Regions from separate parts of the Bradyrhizobium sp. SZCCHNR1002 genome, predicted to be linked through region 2. Evidence: riboswitches for the same ligand, from Rfam matches in the RefSeq annotation. Region 2 holds a riboswitch; the other holds the start of a gene.
The links. A riboswitch is a leader RNA that binds a small molecule or an ion and turns the genes downstream of it on or off. The one in region 2 is predicted to bind cobalamin.

Region 1: another riboswitch for cobalamin. It lies ahead of QX108_RS08545 (HupE/UreJ family protein); the one in region 2 lies ahead of QX108_RS13150 (TonB-dependent receptor plug domain-containing protein).

What each region holds. Positions count from the first base shown of each region.
Region 1 covers NZ_JAUHIS010000001.1:1,917,509-1,920,910, forward strand. The annotation lists gene cobW (cobalamin biosynthesis protein CobW) at 1-948, opposite strand, end outside; gene QX108_RS08540 (DUF1636 domain-containing protein) at 969-1,364, opposite strand; gene QX108_RS08545 (HupE/UreJ family protein) at 1,368-2,000, opposite strand; cobalamin riboswitch at 2,120-2,312, opposite strand; gene cobU (bifunctional adenosylcobinamide kinase/adenosylcobinamide-phosphate guanylyltransferase) at 2,347-2,883, shown strand; gene cobO (cob(I)yrinic acid a,c-diamide adenosyltransferase) at 2,903-3,402, shown strand, end outside.
Region 2 covers NZ_JAUHIS010000002.1:142,831-146,232, forward strand. The annotation lists gene QX108_RS13145 (sulfatase-like hydrolase/transferase) at 1-1,461, opposite strand, end outside; cobalamin riboswitch at 1,673-1,891, shown strand; gene QX108_RS13150 (TonB-dependent receptor plug domain-containing protein) at 1,987-3,402, shown strand, end outside.

The sequences.
Region 1 (3,402 bases), on a different contig from region 2:
CCAGGGGCGCTCGAACTGATGCTGGATGCGGTTGCCGACCGCCTGCACCAGAAGGCGCAGCGGCTTGCCTGCTACTTCGACGAATCCCTTCACCCGTAACACGTCATGCGCATCGACGGCAGCCGCGATGCGATCGACGAGTGCATCGGGAGAGGTCTGCGCCGGTACGTCCAGCACGAAACTTTCGAAATCGTCGTGATCATGCTCCGCCTCGTTGTCGTGGTGCGAGGGACGCGCGGCGAGATCGTCCTCGGCGGCGGCACCAAGCCCGAGCAGCACGGAGGCCGACAGCCTGCCATGCTCGGTCGCGATCACCTTGACGGCGCGCTGAATCTTCGACGCGATCTCGGCGGCGACGTCCTTGCGCTCGTCCTCGCTCATCAGGTCGCTCTTGTTCATCACGACGAGGTCCGCGCAGAGCAGCTGGTCCTCGTAGACCTCCTCGAGCGGGTTGTCGTGATCGAGCGAATCGTCCGCGGCGCGTTGCGCGGCAAGCGCCTCGGGATCGTCGGCGAAGCGGCCGGCCACCACCGCCGGGCCATCGACCACCGCGACGACGCCATCCACCGTGACGCGGGTTGCGATCTCCGGCCAGTTGAAGGCCTGCACCAGCGGCTTCGGCAGCGCGAGACCCGACGTCTCGATCACGATGTGCTCGGGCGGGTCCTTCTGGTCGAGCAGGCTCTTGAGCGCCGGCACGAAATCATCGGCGACGGTGCAGCATAGACAGCCATTCGACAGCTCGACGATGCGATCCTCCGGACAGTCCGGCACGCCGCAACCTTTCAGGATGTCGCCATCGATGCCGACATCGCCGAACTCGTTGACGATGATGGCGAGCCGGCGGCCGTTCGCCGTCTCGATCAGATTGCGCACCAGCGTGGTCTTCCCGGCCCCGAGAAAGCCGGTGACGATGGTGCAAGGCGTCTTGGCGAACGACTTCGTCATGGTGATACGATCTCTCGTCTTCAGCGCGGCTCTGCCAGAGCAGGCACGCGCGCAACGGTGTTCTTGCGGATGTATTCGGGACGCTCGCGCCACGCCGGCAGACCGGCTTCGTGGCGCTGATGCAGTTGCGCGAAGCTCAGCACGTCCTGCGCATGAACATCGGGATCGAGAGCCCCGAGCACATAGGTCCATTTGCCCGGCGCCGTCACGGCAACCGTGCAGGCCCGGTTGCAGTTGGACAGGCACTCGACGCCGACCACGGCAATGCCGGCACGTTGCTCGGCCGGCACGGTCTCGATCGCCGCGAGCAGGCGGGCCCCGGCCCGCGGCTGATCAGGCGGCGCAGCTTCAGCCGCCTGCGTGCGACAGGTGACGCAGACGAACAGCGTCGTTGCGCCGGTTTCAGATGTGGACATCAATCAGCCGATCATTCCGGCTGCCGTGGCCGCGGCGACGCCGCCGGCCAGCACGATCGCAGCGCCGGCCAGGCGCAGCGCCAGCGGCGCAATGGCATTGGCCTTGGCCGACAGCAGCCTGGTGCCGAGGAACGCACACGCCGCGATCACGGTCTGGATCACGAGAAGACCGGCGAGATAGGCGCCGAGCGGCGCAGTCTCCGCGCCGACGATCGACTCGCCCAGCGCGTAACCGTGCACGAGGCCCGTCAGAGCAAACAGACCGGCGACCGGCAGCACGCCGAAACGGCCGCGCATCACCACCACGAGGCCGACCACGACGGTCGTGAGGCCGACCAGCAGCTCAGCCGCCGGGATGTTGGCCTTCGCCACGTGAAGGCCGACACCGGCGATCATCGCCGTCGTGAACGCCAGCACCGGGGCGAAGCCGCGGCCGAGCAACGCCGCAACGATGCCGGCCCCCACGATGGCCGCCAGATGATCGATGCCGATGATGGGATGGGCGAGCCCGGACAGCATGCCCTGCGCGAAGGTCTGCGGCAGCTTGCCATCCATCATGTGATGCGCGAAAGCGGGCTGGGCGGCGAGCAGAAGCAGGCTCGCAATCGTGAAAGTCGTCGTGCGTGTGAACTTCATGGCCGTCTCCGTCGCTTGCCGGCTCCCCCAGAGGACCGGACGATGCGCTGCATCCGACGGCATCCCGCCCATCCCGGCGGGATCAGAACCAGCATCGCGACTCCCCGCGCGACGGGTCGGCCAACAGCAATGTCGACGGCAGGTCTCCTGGCTCTCGGGTCGCTGCGTGAAACCACCTTCCCGGTTTCCCAGTGGTGCTTTGGCCTCACACTCGCCGATTACAGTTGCGGGGGCAGCCACGGCCTTGGGTGTGATCCCGCACCGTGTTCCCTAAATCTCTCCTTTCGGAGAACCGTCATCTGTTAGATACGGGTCGCGCCAAAGCCCGTCAATCGGAATCGTCCCCATGGTCCCTGCCCCGCCGCCTCCCGCCCTGCCGCGCCTGACCCTGGTGCTCGGCGGAGCGCGCTCGGGCAAGAGCCGCCACGCGGAGGCGCTGGTCACGGCGAGCGCACCGCCCTGGACGTATGTTGCGACCGCGCAGGCGTTCGACGAGGAAATGACCGAACGAATCGCACAGCACAAGGCGCGGCGCGCAGACGGATGGCAGACGCGCGAGACCACGCACGACCTCGCCGCGCTCGTCCGCACGCACGATGCGTCGCCCACGCCGATGCTGATCGACTGCCTGACGCTCTGGCTCAGCAACGTGATGCTGGCCGACAGAGACGTTGCGGCCGCATGTGCCGATCTGATCGAGGCGCTCGCAGCCGCGCGCGGACCCATCGTTGCGGTTTCGAACGAGGTTGGACTGGGCATCGTGCCTGACAACGCGCTCGCGCGCGCCTTTCGCGATGCGCAAGGACGACTGAACCAGGACGTCGCCGCCCTTGCGGACCGTGTGATCCTGATGGCGGCCGGCCTGCCGCTGACATTGAAATGACGAAGAAGAGGACATGCCGATGACCGAGAGCGCCGACGATTCACGCCACAAGGCCAAGATGGAGAACCGCAAGGCCATTCAGGATGCCGAGGTCGCTTCGAAGACCGTCGAGAAGGGCCTGCTAATCGTCCACACCGGCAAGGGCAAGGGCAAAACGACGGCAGCGTGGGGCCTGATGCTGCGTGCGATCGGCCGCGGCTTTCGCATCGGCGTCGTGCAGTTCGGCAAGGGCGCATGGGAGACGGGCGAGCGCAAGGCGATCGCCGCGTTCGGTGATCAGGTCTCGTGGCACACGCTCGGCGAAGGCTTTACCTGGGAAACGCAGGATCGTGCGCGCGACGTAGCCGCGGCCGAGCGCGCCTGGGCCAAGGCCAAGGAACTGATGGCGGATCCCGCGATCCGGCTGCTGGTGCTCGACGAGCTCAACATCGCGCTACGCTATGATCACCTGCCGATCGGCGACGTCGTGGCGGCGCTCGCGGCGCGCCGTCCCGATCTCCACGTCGTGGTGACCGGCCG
Region 2 (3,402 bases):
ACTCAGGTCGACGCCGCGCAGCGCCGGCACCGGCCGGCTCGCGGAAAGCTTTCGCGCGATGTCCTCGCGCTCCCTCGCTTTGACTCCTGCAAGGCCAAGCACCGTCGGCAGCATGTCGATGTGGCTGGTCAGCGCATCGCTTGCCCGCAATGGCTGGTCGTGGCGGCCGGGCGGAAACTGCACCACGACCGGCACGTGCAGCGCCTCCTGATAGGCGGCGTGCCACTTCTCCATCATCATGCCGTGGGCGGCGGCGTATTCGCCGTGGTCGCTGAAGAAGACGACGATGGTGTTGGACGCCTGCCCCGTCTCCTCCAGCGTCTGCAGCACTTGGTCGATATGGGCATCGACCACCGCATGCAGCCAGGCATAGAGCTGGATGAACTTGCGGCAGGCCTCGTCGGGATGATCGGTGAGCTGGAACGGGATCGAGCTGCGCAGCGCGAGATCGACGGCGGCATTGGAGTCGCCCTTGTCCTTGCCGGACAGCGCGTTGTAGCCGGTCTTGGCCGCCAGCGCCAAACCCATCTTGTAGGCGTAATCGTGCTGGCATGACGGCTTGCCGGCGAGCGTCTCGTTCATGGTCGGCGGCGCATGGGCGCTGTCTTGCGGAAAGTCGAGCGGATTGAGCGGGACCACGGCCGTTCCGGCGGTCGGCGGCGGCGTACCCTGCCCTTCCAGCGGCACGGTGAGCGGGCCGAACACCGATTGCTGCTTGCCGGACTGATCCGGCGACGGCAGCGCCTGGCTGATCACGGCCGGATAGGTCGCGATATCGTGCGGATTGACGAACGACGCCACGGCAAACCACGGCTTGACGTCGGAGGGATCGGGGGCCGCCGCATCCGGATCGCGCGCATCGGCTTCGGCCACGACGCGGTTGTAGTTGAGCGCGAGCGCCTGGCGGCGGATGAAGGCACAGACGGAATCGGTGAAGCCGGCGTCGCGATAGAGCCCGAGATTGTTGGTCTGCGCGCCATGCGGCTCGGGATAGGACTGCTCCCAATTGTCGAAGCCATAGCGCTGCAGCGAATGGTCCGGCGGATTGCTGACGTGCCACTTGCCGAAATAATGCGTGGCGTAGCCTGCCTCGCGCATCCAATTGCCGAGGGTGGGAATGCCGTCGGCCGCGAGCCAGGGGAAGTTCGGCGAGTCGCCGTTCTTGAACAGGCCGTCGGTCTGGGTGACGCCGGTCTTGGTGCCGTACTGCCCGGTATAGATGGTGGCGCGGCTCGGCGTGCAGGCGCTGGCGGCAATGGTGTGATTGCGCAGCAGCACCGCATTGCGCCGCAGCCGCAGCAGGCCCGGAAAGAATTTGGCGTAAGGGTTGTCGACACCGATGTCCTCGCTGAAGCCGAGGATGCGCTTCAAGGGCTCGGCGAAGCCGTGATCGGCACCATAGGAGAAACGCGGGAAGCGATACTGATCACAGGTGACGAGCAGGATGTTCGGGCGGCTCATGACGGGCTCCTATCGATGATCTCCGGGAGGACACCCGGCGACGACGCCTTCTCTCCCATGCAGCCAGGGGAGACGTATGAAGCCGATCACAATCTCAGGTAGTTTTCCATTGTGGAAATTCGAGTGGATGTCTCGTCGATCGCGCGGTCGGCAATTGAGGGGATCGATCAGGGCTTGCTCCCGCCGGCGATTGACTCCGCCACAGGCGCGCTTCTACGGTGATCGTGACGGTGCCCCTCGACCGGGGCTCAAAAGGGAATGCGGTGCCGGACGCCTCGCGCAAGCGACGTGATCGAAGGCCGCAGCTGCCCCCGCAACTGTAAGCGGCGAATCTCGCGTCAGATGCCACTGGGAAATCTCGGTCCCGGGAAGGCGACGTGGAGGTGACGACCCGCGAGCCAGGAGACCTGCCGTCAGCCGTGGTCACACGCGAGGATGCCGGTCGGGGCGTTATTGGCATCGTTTTCAGGCAGGCCCGCCAAGGCCTGCATGAGACCTCGTTCGCGGTGACGTGCCACTGACGTCATGCCGAGGTCACTCGTGTCTCCCGTTCCCCATGCCAGGCGCCGCCGCGCCTTTCTGTCGTCGTTCTGCGTCCTCTCGTCATTCGCCATGCTCGGTGCTCTCCCAGCCGCCGCGCAGCAATCCGCCTCGCCCGACCTGCTGCCCCCGGTCGAGGTCGACCCGCCGCGCACGCCGATCGCTGCGAAACCGGCCATGCCCCGCAGAACCGGCAACGCCGCGCATCGGCAGATGCCGGCGGCAAAGCCGGCTGCTCCGGTCGGCACGCCGGTCGCGGTCAGTCCGACCGGGATCGTGACGCCGGTCGCCAACGTCGCGAATGCGATCACGATCGTGACCGACAGGGACATTGCCACCCAGCAGGCCCGCACCGTGCCGGACATCCTGAGCACGGTCCCGGGACTGAACGTCGTGCAGGCCGGCGGCCCGGGCGGCCAGACCAACGTCTTCGTGCGCGGCACCAATGCCAATCACACCAAGCTGATCATCGACGGCATCGACGTCGGCGACGTCACCAACGGCAATGGCGCGTTCGACTTTGCGCATCTCTTGGCCGCCGACATCCAGCAATTCGAGGTGCTGCGCGGGCCGCAGAGCGGCCTCTACGGCTCCGATGCGATCGGCGGCGTGATCTCGGTGATCACCCGCAAGGGCGACGGGCCGGCGCGGGCGACCGCCTCGGTCGAGAGCGGGTCGTTCAAGACGTTCAACCAGAGCGCCGGACTGAGCGGCTCGCAGGCCAACGTCAACTACGCGGTCAATGTCGCGCATCTGCACGCCGGCGACGTGCCGGTGACGCCATGGCAATTGCTGCCCGCGGGGCAGAAGGCGATCGGCAACACCTACGACAACGTCACCGCCTCGGCCAAGCTCGGCGTCGACCTCAACGAGGCATGGACGCTGAATTCAGTGGTCCGCACCACCGACGCCACCCTGCTGTTCACCGGCGACAGCGGCTTTCCCAGCGTTCCCGATGCTGTCAGGAGCAATCACACCGTTCGCCAGCTGGCGACGCGCGAGGAAGCGGTGTGGTCGGTGCTCGGCGGCCGCATCAGGAACTATTTCGGCGTCAACTATGTGAACAATCGGTCGTCCGATCTCACGGCCGGCAATCCCGTGGCCGCGGTCGCCACCGGCGAGCGCATCAAATATGACTGGCATGCGGTGACCGAGCTGGCGCCGCACAACAACCTCATCGTCGGCCTGGAGCAACAGACCGAACGGCTGAAGACAGCTGATCTTTCCGCAGAGAACGGCAACAGGGCCGGCTTCATCGAGCTGCAGACGGAATTTGCCAGGCGCTGGTTCGTGGTGGCGAGCCTGCGCAACGACGTCAACGACCAGTTCGGCGGGCACGGCACCTGGCGTATCGCGCCGGCGATGATCCTGCCGGTCACCGAGACCAAGCTGAAGGCGAGC